Regions from separate parts of the Streptomyces sp. NPDC023157 genome, predicted to be linked through region 2. Evidence: riboswitches for the same ligand, from Rfam matches in the RefSeq annotation. Region 2 holds a riboswitch; each other region holds the start of a gene.

Evidence for each region. Region 2 has a riboswitch for cyclic di-AMP ahead of ACZ3ZE_RS33575 (transglycosylase family protein). Riboswitches for the same ligand answer to the same signal wherever they lie in the genome.
Region 1: linked by a shared signal. The riboswitch ahead of ACZ3ZE_RS26170 (M23 family metallopeptidase) and the one ahead of ACZ3ZE_RS33575 (transglycosylase family protein) in region 2 are both predicted to bind cyclic di-AMP.
Region 3: linked by a shared signal. The riboswitch ahead of ACZ3ZE_RS26785 (LysM peptidoglycan-binding domain-containing protein) and the one ahead of ACZ3ZE_RS33575 (transglycosylase family protein) in region 2 are both predicted to bind cyclic di-AMP.

What each region holds. Positions count from the first base shown of each region.
Region 1 is NZ_JBVHIL010000007.1:365,110-369,228, forward strand. It holds gene ACZ3ZE_RS26165 (GntR family transcriptional regulator) at 1-424, opposite strand, end outside; gene ACZ3ZE_RS26170 (M23 family metallopeptidase) at 596-1,366, opposite strand; cyclic di-AMP (ydaO/yuaA leader) riboswitch at 1,379-1,545, opposite strand; gene ACZ3ZE_RS26175 (M16 family metallopeptidase) at 1,748-3,115, opposite strand; gene ACZ3ZE_RS26180 (M16 family metallopeptidase) at 3,142-4,119, opposite strand, start outside.
Region 2 is NZ_JBVHIL010000011.1:149,538-153,656, reverse strand. It holds gene ACZ3ZE_RS33585 (FtsB family cell division protein) at 1-42, opposite strand, end outside; gene eno (phosphopyruvate hydratase) at 208-1,494, opposite strand; gene ACZ3ZE_RS33575 (transglycosylase family protein) at 1,761-2,507, opposite strand; cyclic di-AMP (ydaO/yuaA leader) riboswitch at 2,511-2,685, opposite strand; gene ACZ3ZE_RS33570 (transglycosylase family protein) at 2,943-3,893, opposite strand; gene ACZ3ZE_RS33565 (cytochrome P450 family protein) at 4,099-4,119, opposite strand, start outside.
Region 3 is NZ_JBVHIL010000008.1:35,592-39,710, forward strand. It holds gene ACZ3ZE_RS26775 (globin domain-containing protein) at 1-796, shown strand, start outside; gene ACZ3ZE_RS26780 (pyridoxamine 5'-phosphate oxidase family protein) at 793-1,596, shown strand; cyclic di-AMP (ydaO/yuaA leader) riboswitch at 1,868-2,022, shown strand; gene ACZ3ZE_RS26785 (LysM peptidoglycan-binding domain-containing protein) at 2,027-2,944, shown strand; gene ACZ3ZE_RS26790 (oxidoreductase) at 3,055-3,984, shown strand; gene ACZ3ZE_RS26795 (amidohydrolase) at 4,082-4,119, opposite strand, start outside.

The DNA.
Region 1 (4,119 bases), on a different contig from region 2:
GCGGGCTGCCGGACGCCTGGGCCAGCGTCTCGTGGAACCACGCGCCGAGCGAGCGCAGATCGTCGCCCTGGCCGCGCCTGGCCCGCTCCTGCCCCAGCCTGACCAGCCCGCGCAGCACCTTGAGGTGCGCCTCGGTGCGGCGCTGGGCGGCGCGGGCGGCCCCCAGCGGCTCCAGCAGGGTCCGGACGTCGAGCAGGTCGGCCGCCTCCTGCTCGGTGGGCTCGGCGACATGGGCGCCGGCGTGCCGGCGGGTGACCACGAAGCCCTCGGACTCCAGGGTGCGCAGCGCCTCGCGGACCGGGACGCGGGAGACCCCGTAGCGGCGCGCGAGCTGCTCCTCCGTCAGCCGGGCGCCCCACGCGAAGACGCCGGAGACGATGTCGTCCCGGATCGCCGTGCATACCGAGTGCGCGGGAACACGCATGTCCGACCTCCGTAGGTGATCCGCGCGAAACCCCGTCGAGTGGCGCCCGCCCTGCGAACTCTCGCGAACTCTATTGCAGGACGCCGGAATTTCCGATGCCACCCGGTAATTGGGGCACGAAAAAGAAGCCCCGGCTCGTTCGAGCCGGGGCTTCTTCACAGAATTCACACCTCAGACCTGGACCCCGCGGGCGCGGAGGTAGGTGATCGGGTTGATGTCCGATCCGTACTCGGCGCTGGTGCGGGCCTCGAAGTGGAGGTGCGGGCCGGTCGAGTTGCCGGAGGAGCCGGAGATGCCGATCTGCTCGCCGGGGGTGACCGTCTGGCCGACGGAGACGCCGATCGAGGAGAGGTGGCCGTACTGGGTGTACGTGCCGTCGTTCATCCGGATGACGATGTTGTTGCCGTACGCGCCGCCCCAGCCGGCCTCGACGACGGTGCCCGAGCCCACGGAGACGACCTGGGAGCCGTAGGCGGCGTGGAAGTCGATGCCGGAGTGGTGGCCGGAGGACCAGAGCGAGCCGCCGGTCTTGTAGCCGGTGCTCACGTACGAGCCGGCGACGGGGAGCTGGAAGGAGCTCAGGCGCTTGCGCTCGGCCTCGCGGGCGGCGCGCTCCTTGGCGGCGCGCAGCTCCTTGGCGCGGGCCTCGGCCTTGCGCTTCGCCTCGGCGGCGGCCTTGACGCGGGCGGCGGTCTCGACCGCCTCCTTCTCCTGCGCGGCGGCCTGGGCGTCGACCCGGTCGGCGAGGGAGTCGGCGGTGATCACCTGGGTGAGGCCGGTGTCTTCCGGGGAGACGGGCTCCGTGTCGGCGGCGAACGCCGGGGAGGCCAGGGTTCCGATGACGCCGGTCGTCGCAAGGGTCGCCACACCGGCGATGCCCACTCCGCGGCGCGCCAGACGGCTCGGACCACGATGCTTCCCGGTGGCACGGGTGAACGCCATGTAGTGGCTGATCCTTTCCTTCCCTCTCGCCTACCGGGTTAGCTGACGGGTTCGGAGCAGGAAGGTCTCCTACGGGCCCCTCCGCTCGCTGAGCGAAGGCGTCCGATTCACCCCAGGGACTGCGATGGGTCCCCGGCTCCCCAGGCTCGCGCCTTACGGGGACTCGGCGATGACTGCCCGTTGCCGCGGATGCGGCGTCGTACTGCGGACGAACAGTCGGGTCGAAGCTAGGCCGATCTTCTGTCAATCGCCAAACAGACACGCTCTTTTGTAAGACATGCCACAGGGCAGAAGATCACACTTCTCAGCAATACGGACAAAAGGGAGGACCCCGACGAACCAGGTCGTCGGGGTCCCCGAACCGGTGTGACAGCGGCTCAGTCAGCCGGTCACGACCGTCACTTCACCGATGCCGAGGGCACGCACCGGCTCCTCGATCTGCGCCGCGTCACCGACGAGCACGGTGACGAGCCGGTCCACCGGGAAGGCGTTGACCACGGCCGCGGTCGCCTCCACCGTGCCGGTCTCGGCGAGGCGCGCGTACAACTGCGCCTGGTAGTCGTCCGGGAGGTGCTGCTCGACCTGGTCGGCGAGCGTGCCCGCGACGGAGGCGGCCGTCTCGTACTTGAGCGGCGCGACGCCCACCAGGTTCTGCACGGCCACATCGCGCTCGGCGTCCGTCAGACCGTCGGCGGCGAGGGTGCGCAGCACCTTCCACAGGTCGTCAAGTGCCGGGCCCGTGTTGGGGGTGTCGATCGAGCCGCTGATGGCGAGCAGCGACGCCCCGTTGCCCTCGCCGTCGGAGCGCAGCACCTGGCCGAAGGCGCGCACGCCGTACGTGTAGCCCTTCTCCTCGCGCAGGACGCGGTCCAGACGGGACGTGAGGGTGCCGCCGAGGCAGTACGTGCCGAGCACCTGGGCCGGCCACACACGGTCGTGGCGGTCGGCGCCGACGCGGCCGATGAGCAGCTGCGTCTGGACGGCGCCGGGGCGGTCCACGATGACGACCCGGCCGGTGTCGTCGGCCGAGACGGACGGCATGCGCCGCCGGTCGGCCGCGGTGCCCGTCCAGGCGCCCAGCGTCTCGGCTAGCACCTTGTCGAGGTCGACGTCAGTGAGGTCGCCGACGACCACGGCGGTGGCCGTGGAGGGGCGCACGTACGCGTCGTAGAAGGCGCGGACGGCGGCGGCGTCGATCGCGGCGACGGTCTCCTCGGTGCCCTGACGCGGCCGGGAGGCGCGCGCGGAGGCCGGGAACAGCTCCTTGGAGAGCTGCTTGGCCGCTCGGCGGGCCGGGTTGGCCGACTCGTGCGGGATCTCGTCCAGCCGGTTGCGCACCAGCCGCTCGACCTCGGACGCGTCGAACGCGGGGGCGATCAGCGCCTCGGAGAGCAGGCCGAGCGCCTTGGGCAGCCGGGAGACCGGGACCTCCAGGGAGACCCGTACGCCCGGGTGGTCGGCGGCCGCGTCGAGGGTGGCGCCGCAGCGCTCCAGCTCGGCGGCGAACTCCTCGGCGGTGTGCTGGTCGGTGCCTTCGGACAGGGCGCGGGCCATGATCGTGGCCACGCCGTCCAGGCCCTCGGGCTCAGCGTCCAGCGGGGCGTCGAGGGAGATCTCGACGGCCACGACCTGCTGGCCGGGGCGGTGGCAGCGCAGCACGGTCAGCCCGTTGTCCAGGGCGCCGCGCTCCGGGGCGGGGAAGGCCCAGGGCGTGGCCTCGCCCGGCTGGGGCTGCGGGTGGAAGGTCATGCTCGTCAAAGACGCGGCAGCGTCGGTCACTGGTCCGCTCCCTCTTCCTCGTCGCTGTCGGCGTCGTCGCCGTCGGCGCCCACCGGTTCGTAGACCAGCACGGCGCGGTTGTCCGGGCGCAGGGTGGCCTTGGCGACCTCCTGCACCTCCTCGGCACTGATGTCGAGGACCCGGTGCACGGCGGTCAGCGCGAGCTGCGGGTCGCCGAACAGCACCGCGAAGCGGCACAGTTCGTCGGCGCGGCCCGCGACCGTGCCGAGGCGGTCCAGCCACTCGCGCTCCAGCTGCGCCTGCGCGCGCTCCATCTCCTCGGGCGTCGGGCCCTCGGCGGCGAAGCGGGCCAGCTCGTCGTCGACGGCCGACTCGATCTGCGGCACCTCGACGCCGCCGGAGGTCTTGACGTCCAGCCAGCCCAGCGAGGGCGCGCCGGCCAGCCGCAGCAGCCCGAAGCCGGCCGCGACGGCGGTGCGGTCGCGGCGGACCAGCCGGTTGTGGAGACGGGAGGACTCGCCGCCGCCGAGGATCGTCAGAGCCAGGTCGGCGGCGTCACACGCGCGCGTGCCGTCGTGCGGCAGCCGGTAGGCGGCCATCAGCGCACGCGCCGGGACCTCCTCCTCGATGACCTCGCGCAGCTGCTCGCCGATCACCTCGGGCAGCTCGCCGGAGCGCGGCTCGGGCTTGCCGTCGTGGCCCGGGATCGAGCCGAAGTACTTCTCGACCCAGGCGAGCGTCTTCTCGGGGTCGATGTCGCCGACGACCGAGAGCACCGCGTTGTTCGGCGCGTAGTACGTGCGGAAGAAGTTCCGCGCGTCTTCCAGGGTGGCGGCGTCCAGGTCGGCCATGGAGCCGATCGGGGTGTGGTGGTACGGGTGGCCCTCGGGGTACGCGAGGGCGGTGAGGCGCTCGAAGGCGGTGCCGTACGGCACGTTGTCGTACCGCTGGCGGCGCTCGTTCTTGACGACGTCGCGCTGGTTCTCCATGGACTCGTCGTCCAGGGCGGCGAG
Region 2 (4,119 bases):
CCGGGTCGCGGTCGAGAACCGGTCCCGGTCCTTCACGGCCATGTCGTACGCCTCCCCTTTACCGCCGGCCCTCTTCACACGCACGTCCCCGCACACGGTACGGGACCGAGTGCGGGGACGCTTCGCTTCGCTACGCCTTTGCTCCCTATTCAATTCTCCGGATGCAAAGCCCGGATCAGAGCAGGTGTCAGCCCTTGCCCCTCTTACTTAGTTCGCGGTGCGAAACCGCGGGAAGGCGCTGCGGCCGGCGTAGACCGCGGCGTCGTCGAGGATCTCCTCGATGCGCAGCAGCTGGTTGTACTTGGCGACGCGCTCGGAGCGGGCCGGGGCGCCGGTCTTGATCTGGCCGCAGTTGGTGGCGACGGCCAGGTCGGCGATGGTGACGTCCTCGGTCTCGCCGGAGCGGTGCGACATCATGCACTTGAAGCCGCTGCGCTGGGCCAGCTCGACGGCGTCCAGGGTCTCGGTCAGCGAGCCGATCTGGTTGACCTTGACCAGGAGGGCGTTCGCGGAGCCCTCCTCGATGCCGCGGGCGAGGCGCTCCGGGTTGGTGACGAACAGGTCGTCGCCGACCAGCTGCACCTTGGCGCCCAGCTTGTCGGTGATGACCTTCCAGCCGGCCCAGTCGTCCTCGAACAGCGGGTCCTCGATGGAGACCAGCGGGTACGCGGAGACGAGCTCCTCGTAGTACTCGGTCATCTCGGCGGCCGAGCGGGACTTGCCCTCGAACTCGTACTTGCCGTCCTTGTAGAACTCGGAGGCGGCGCAGTCGAGCGCGAGCGCGATGTCCTTGCCCGGGACGTAGCCGGCCTGCTTGATGGCCTCGAGGATGAGGTCGAGCGCGGCGCGGTTGGAGTCCAGGTTCGGGGCGAAGCCGCCCTCGTCGCCGAGGCCGGTGGACAGACCCTTGTCCTTCAGGACCTTCTTGAGGGTGTGGTAGACCTCGGTGCCCCAGCGCAGGGCCTCGGAGAAGGACTCCGCGCCGATCGGCGCGATCATGAACTCCTGGATGTCCACGTTGGAGTCGGCGTGCGAGCCGCCGTTCAGGATGTTCATCATCGGAACGGGCAGCAGGTGCGCGTTCGGGCCGCCGAGGTAGCGGAAGAGCGGCAGGTCCGAGGCCTCGGAGGCGGCGTGCGCGACGGCGAGGGAGACGCCGAGGATGGCGTTGGCGCCGAGCGAGGACTTGTCCGGGGTGGCGTCCAGGTCGAACATCGCCTGGTCGATCAGACGCTGCTCGGTGGCGTCGTAGCCGACGAGCTCCGGGCCGATCTGCTCGATGACCGCGAGGACGGCCTTCTCGACACCCTTGCCCTGGTAACGGTTGGGGTCACCGTCGCGGAGCTCAAGGGCCTCGAACGCACCGGTGGAGGCACCGGACGGCACGGCAGCACGACCGGTGCTGCCGTCGTCGAGGCCGACCTCGACCTCGACCGTGGGGTTGCCTCGGGAGTCCAGGATTTCCCGGGCTACGACGACGTCGATGGACGGCACGAGCATCTCCTTCTGGGATGTGACGCTGGTTGTGACGCATGCGGCAAGGTCTCGTTCGCCTTGCGACAAGAGCCTAACCGGCTCCGGGGCTCCGGCCAGCCGGACGCCCGCCCCCTGGGACGAAAAAGGACCCAAGGGCACGCATCTGAGGACGAAAGACCCATTACTACTGATCAGTAGGGGCCTGAACGGGGAAACCCCGGTCCGGAGCGCACGGGGGAAGGGCGCTCCGGACCGGGGTGGTCACCGCGGGTGGGTCGTCAGGCTCACTTGAGGTGGAGCTGCTGGCCCGGGTAGATCAGGTCGGCGTTGTCGACGACGTCCTTGTTCAGCTCGAACAGCTTGGCCCAGCCGCCCTTGACGCCGTGCGCCTGGGCGATCTTGCTGAGGGTGTCGCCGGCGACGACCTTGTACTCGCCGTCGCCCTTCTTCACCTTCTTGCCGGTCGGAGTGGTGACCGTCTTCTTGGAGACGTTCTTCTTCGACGTGGTCTTCGGCGCCTGGCGCTGCTCGCTGCGGGTCGTCGGCTGCTCGGTGGAGCGCTTCGACGAGGAGGAGGAGGAGGACGACGACGAGGACGAGGAGCTGGAGCTCGACGAGCTGGAGGAGCTCGACGAGGCGGAGCCGCCGTCGTAAGCGGCGTTGGAGAGGCCCACGCCACAGCTCGGCCACGCGCCCTTGCCCTGGCCGGCCAGGACCTTCTCGGCGATGGCGATCTGCTGCGACTTCGACGCCTGGTTGGCGGTCGCGGCGTAGGCGGTGCCGCCGTACGCGGCCCAGGTGGAGGCCGAGAACTGCAGGCCGCCGTAGTAGCCGTTGCCGGTGTTGATGGACCAGTTGCCGCCGGACTCGCACGCGGCGACGGCGTCCCACTCGGAGGTGGTGGCGGCCGAGGCGGTGCCCGCGGCCATCAGCGGGGCGGCGACGGCGACACCGGTGACGCCGACGAGCGTGGCGACGCGGGTGGCCTTGGAGGGACGGCGGTGTTTGCCCTTGTTACCGGAAAACAGCATGGGAATTCTCCTCACCGACGCCTACGAGGTGAGCTGTCGGGTTCGGACCTGATGAGTTGTCCGGCCGCGTGTCCTTGCACGCGGCTTCACCCCAAGCCGATCGTCGGCCGTCTGTCTCAACGGCCGGGGCCGGCACTTACCTTGGGTCCCCCGCTCCTGCCTTCGGCGCTTGCGCGACGACTTCCCGTCGGCCGGCGGCAGGATTCGGCGTACCGGCGACGGGGCCCGCGGTGGCGAGCGGTCATGACCGTAGACATAGACCCGGGGGAAGTTCAAAGACCATCAACCCGGAAATATCGCCCCTACTTGCTCCCCCGAGAGGGGCGTTTGCGCAGGTGAGGGGCGACACGAGCAAACTTTGCGGACGTGACACGCCAGTTCGGCAAGAGAGACCCATGTCTCACTTACTCATAACGGACATTCAGCTACGAACCACTACGGCGCCGCGACGGGTTCGGCCTTCAACTCAAGGCTCTGACCAGGGATGATGAGGTCCGGGTCGGTGCCGACCGTCTTCTTGTTGGCGTCATAGAGGGCGGCCCAGCCGCCGGGCAGCGCGTTCTGCTGTGCAATGTCCGACAGACTGTCACCCGGCTTGACGGTGTATTCGTCAGCCTTGCCCGAGTTGTCCGCCTTCTCCCCGGCGACCGCGCTCTCCGCCGAGCCCTTACCGTCGGTCACGTCACCCGTCGACCCGTCACCCGGGGCCGCGTGCCGCCCGGATTCGGGCGTGGTGTCTGAGTTGCCCGAATCCTCCGACGCGGCGTCACCGCGGTGCTTGCCCGTACCGGGGGAGGCCGGATCCGTCGTACCGGGCGTACCGGGCATACCGGGCGCGCCCGAGGTGTCCGGCGTGCCGGGCGTGACCGGCGTGCCCGGTGTCGCGGAGCCGTCGGGGCCGGCCGGGGTCGCGGGCGCGGTCGTGGCGCCGCCCGACGGGGCCGTCGGGGTCACGGGCGCGGCCGGGGTGGCCGGGGTCGTGGTGGTCGCCCCGGGGCCGGCCGGGCGGCCGTCGGTCCGGTTGGACTCGGCGACCGGGCCCGTGGACGCCTTGGGCTTGACGGCGGACCCCGGGGAGACCGCGGGCTTCCTGCCGTCGTTCGTCAGGCCGGCGATCGGCGCGCAGGTGGCCCACTGGGTGTCGCCCGCGGCGAGTGCCCTGTCGGCGATGGTGATCTGCTGCGCGCGGCTGGCGAGGTCGGCGCTCGGCGCGTACGCCAGGCCGCCGTGCCGCTCCCAGCTCTCCTGGGTGAACTGGAGACCGCCGTAGAGCCCGTTGCCGAAGTTGGCGCTCCACGCGCCGCCCGACTCGCATTCGGCGACCCGGTCCCAGGTCGGGGCGTCCGCCGCGGAGGCGGAGCCGGTGGCGAGCAACGGCAGGGCCATGGCCGAGCCGGTGACGCCCGCCGCGACAACGAGAGCGGGGGCCTGGCGGGGTCTGCGGTGTCGTCCGTTCCCGGAGCGCATACGGACTGCCTTTCGCGTGGCTGCTGAGATTCCGGTGAACGTAGCGGCATTCGAACGTGAGTCACAAGTCGATGCAGCGGAGATCACGCGAAGATCACATTCCTGACGCCCCGTCAGTTATGCGTCAGTCGTGCGGCCGTTTGTG
Region 3 (4,119 bases), on a different contig from region 2:
GCGGACCGAGGCTGCCTGGGTGGGCGCGTACACCACCCTCTCCCAGATCATGATCGACGCGGCGGCCCAGGACGAGCTCCGCGCCCCCGCCTGGTGGCAGGCGGAGGTCGTGGCCCACGAGCCGCGCACGCCCGACGTCGCCGTCGTCACGGTCCGCCCCGACCAGCCGTACCCCTTCCGTGCCGGGCAGTACACCGCCCTGGAGACGCCCTGGTGGCCGCGGGTCTGGCGGCACTACTCCTTCGCCTCCGCGCCCCGCTCCGACGGGCTGCTCTCCTTCCATGTGAAGGCCGTGCCCGCGGGCTGGGTCTCGAACGCGCTCGTGCACCGGGCCCGGCCCGGGGACGTCCTGCGGCTCGGCGGCCCCACCGGCTCGATGACCGTCGACCACCACACCGACAACGGGCTGCTGTGCCTCGGCGGCGGTACGGGCATCGCCCCGATCAAGGCGCTGGTCGAGGACGTGGCCCAGCACGGCCGGCGCCGCTCCGTCGACGTGTTCTACGGCGCCCGCAGCAATGAGGACCTGTACGACATCGAGACCATGCTGCGGCTCCAGCAGTCGCACCCCTGGCTCTCCGTGCGCCCCGTCGTGGACGACGGGGCCGGCGGAGCCCTGTCCGGCGGCCTTCCCGGAGCCGTCCGCGAGTTCGGTCCGTGGCACACGTACGAGGCGTACCTCTCCGGCCCGCCCGGCATGATCCGTCGCGGTGTCGACACCCTCGTGGGCATCGGCATCCCCACCCACCGCATACGGCACGACTCCATCGAAGAACTGGTCGGGACGAGGAATTGAGCACCTTCGAGCACACCGGTCCGCGCTCGGCGACGCCGCCGCGCACCATCCGCCCGGGCAGCGACGGCGAGCACCTGGTCCAGCGGCGTACGGGCACCACCGAGCGCGCCGACCGGTTCTACGCCGAGCAGGTCCTCGACCGGCTCAACCCCCGGATGCGGGAGTTCGTGGCCCGCCAGGAGATGTTCTTCCTGGCCACCGCCGACCGGCACGGCGCCTGCGACAACACCTTCCGGGCGGGACCGGCCGGCTTCCTCCACGTCCTGGACGAGCTGCGGCTCGCCTACCCCGAGTACCGGGGGAACGGCGTCCAGGCCAGCCTCGGCAACATCGAGGAGAACCCGCACGTCGGCCTCCTGATGGTCGACTTCCTCCGGGACCGCGTCGGACTCCACGTGAACGGCACGGCCCGGGTCGTGGCCGACGACGTGATGCGGGCCGACCACCCCGGACTCACGGTCGACCCGGTGCCGGGGCGGCGCGCCCTGAGCTGGGTGGAGATCACCGTGGAGGAGGCGTACATCCACTGCGCCAAGCACATCCCGCACCTCCAGAAGGTGCCGCGGCACGGTCCCGGCCGGGCGTGGGGCACCGACGACGTCCGGCGCAAGGGTGGCGACTTCTTCGGCGCCGCCGCGGACGCGCCGGAGCGGGGACCGTTCCTGCCGCCGCCCCGCGCGGGCGCGGAGACCTGGCGGGCGGAGGCCGAGCGGGCGCTGGAGCGGGCGGAGCGGCGACGCCACCCGTCCGAGGGGTTCAGCGGCTGGTTCCGCAGGGGCACCGAAAGCCGGATTCCCTAAGCTCTCAAATCAATCGGATCCGGACATGTCCGATTAAGTGCGGGCCGGTGATCTGAGTCACGGTCGGACATTCCGCCGGAATGCTGTCGCGGCGTCATGCGCGAACCCCCGGGAACCAGTTGGAGAAAAGGATCACGGCACGCCGATTGATCCTTTTCCGACCCATAAAAGATCTGCTTGCTTTTGCGAATCAGGCCCTTGTTCTCGCTGTTCGCCTTCGCCTACGGTCACCCGTCATCCGGACGGAACGCCGAATCCTGCCGCCGCCCGGGTACCGCACTCACCCACTCGTACGGCAGGAGCGGGGGACCCAGGTTCGCCGCCGTCCCGGTCTCCGGGGCGGCTCGGGGTGAAGCCGCGCGCCGCGCGGCCGGGCAGCTCCTGCCCGAACCCGACAGCTCACCTCGCAGGCGAAGGAGAGGAAATCGCCATGCGTGGACACGGGAAGCACCGCCGCCCCAAGAACACCCCGCTCGCCCGCGGACTGGCCGTAGCCGGCCTCGCCGGCAGCGCCGCACTCGCCCTGCCGCTCGCCGGGGCCACCGGCGCGGCGGCCGAGACCCCGCGGGCGCCGCAGACGGTCCAGTCCGTCGCGTCCGTCGGGTCCGTCACGTCCGTCGGGTCCGTCACGTCCGTCGCAATCGAAAAGGCGGCGGCTCGGACGGTGAAGGCGAACGGTCTCGTGCGCTATTCCGTGGTCGCCGGCGACTCGCTCTCGAAAATCGCCCGGAAGCACCACGTGAGCGGCGGCTGGAAGACGATCTACCGCGACAACCGCGCCGCCGTCGGCGCGGACCCGGGCCTCATCCGCCCTGGCCTGCGACTCGCCATCGACACGCGGAACGCCCAGAGCACCCAGGCCGCCGAGAGCGCGGAGCGTCCGGCGGTGGCGCGTTCGGGTGCCGCGAGCGGCACCGCCGCCGCGCGTCCGGCGGTCGCGCGCCAGGCGTTCGCCGTGTCGCCCGCCGTGGCACGGGCCGCGGCCCAGGCGCCCGCCGTCTCGTCGGCGACCTCGGCCGTCTCGTACACGAACGACCTGGACGGCTGGATCCGCGAGTCGCTCTCCATCATGGCCAAGAACGGCATCCCGGGCAGCTACGACGGCATCTACCGCAACGTCATGCGCGAGTCCTCGGGCAACCCGCTGGCCATCAACAACTGGGACTCCAACGCCCTCGCCGGCACCCCGTCCAAGGGCCTGCTCCAGGTGATCGAACCCACCTTCCAGGCCTACCACGTCGCCGGCACGGCCTTCGACCTCTACGACCCGGTCGCCAACATCACCGCCGCCTGCAACTACGCGGCCGCCCGCTACGGCTCCATCGACAACGTCAACAGCGCCTACTGACGGGACCGCGCGGCCGCCCGGCCGAGGCGTCCGCCGAAGGTGTCCCTATGATGGCGTTACCCCCGGTAGCGGCAGCATGGGGACACCACGGCCGGAAGGAGCGCCCGGAGATGACGGGCTGGAACGCGCGGAACATCCCCTCCCAGGGAGGGCGGACAGCGGTGGTCACCGGAGCCAACAGCGGCATCGGATACGTCACCGCCCGCGAGCTGGCCCGCGCCGGTGCACACGTCCTCCTCGCCTGCCGCAGCCGCACCCGCGGCGAGGCGGCCCTGTCCCGGCTGCGCGACGAAGTCCCGCGGGCGTCGGCCGAGTTCGCGCCGCTCGACCTCGGCGACCTCGCCTCCGTACGCACCTTCGCCGCCGCCCACGCCGAGCGCGACCAACGGCTCGACCTGCTCGTCAACAACGCGGGCGTGATGGCCCTGCCGCACGGCCGCACCGCCGACGGCTTCGAGACCCAGTTCGGCGTGAACCACCTCGGCCACTTCGCGCTCACCGGCCTGCTCATGCCGCTGCTGCTGCGCACCCCGGGCGCCCGGATCGTCAGTCTCTCCAGCGGCTTCCACGCGCTGGCCGACCTGGACCACACCGACCTCAACGCCGAACGCCGCTACCGGCGGTGGATCGCCTACGGGCGCTCCAAGACGGCCAACCTCCTCTTCGTCCACGAACTCTCCCGCCGCCTGGCCGCCGCCGGCTCCGGGATCGTCGCGGCCGCCGCCCACCCCGGCTACGCCGCCACCAACCTGCAGACGGCCGGCCCCCGCCAGGAGGGCCGCAGGACCGCCGCGCGCCTGATGGAGCTGGGCAACCGGATCATCGCGCAGCCCGCCGCCGGCGGAGCCCTGCCCACCCTGTACGCCGCCACCGCACCCGGCGTGCGCCCCGACGCCTTCATCGGCCCCAAGCTGGGCTGGCGCGGCGCGCCCACCCGGTCCTGGCGGGCCGGGTGGACACTCGACGACACCTCCGGCGAACGCCTCTGGACCGCGTCCGAGGAACTCACCGGCGTCCGGTACCCGTCACTGGCCGGCTAGGAGCCCGCGCCCCGGCCGCCGTTCCTCAGACGCCCGCGAGGCCCGTGGCTGAGGCGCCCGCGAGGCCCGTGGCTGAGGCGCCCGAGCGGCCCGCGGCTCAGGCGAGGAACTCCCCGTCGCGGGCCACCACGACGC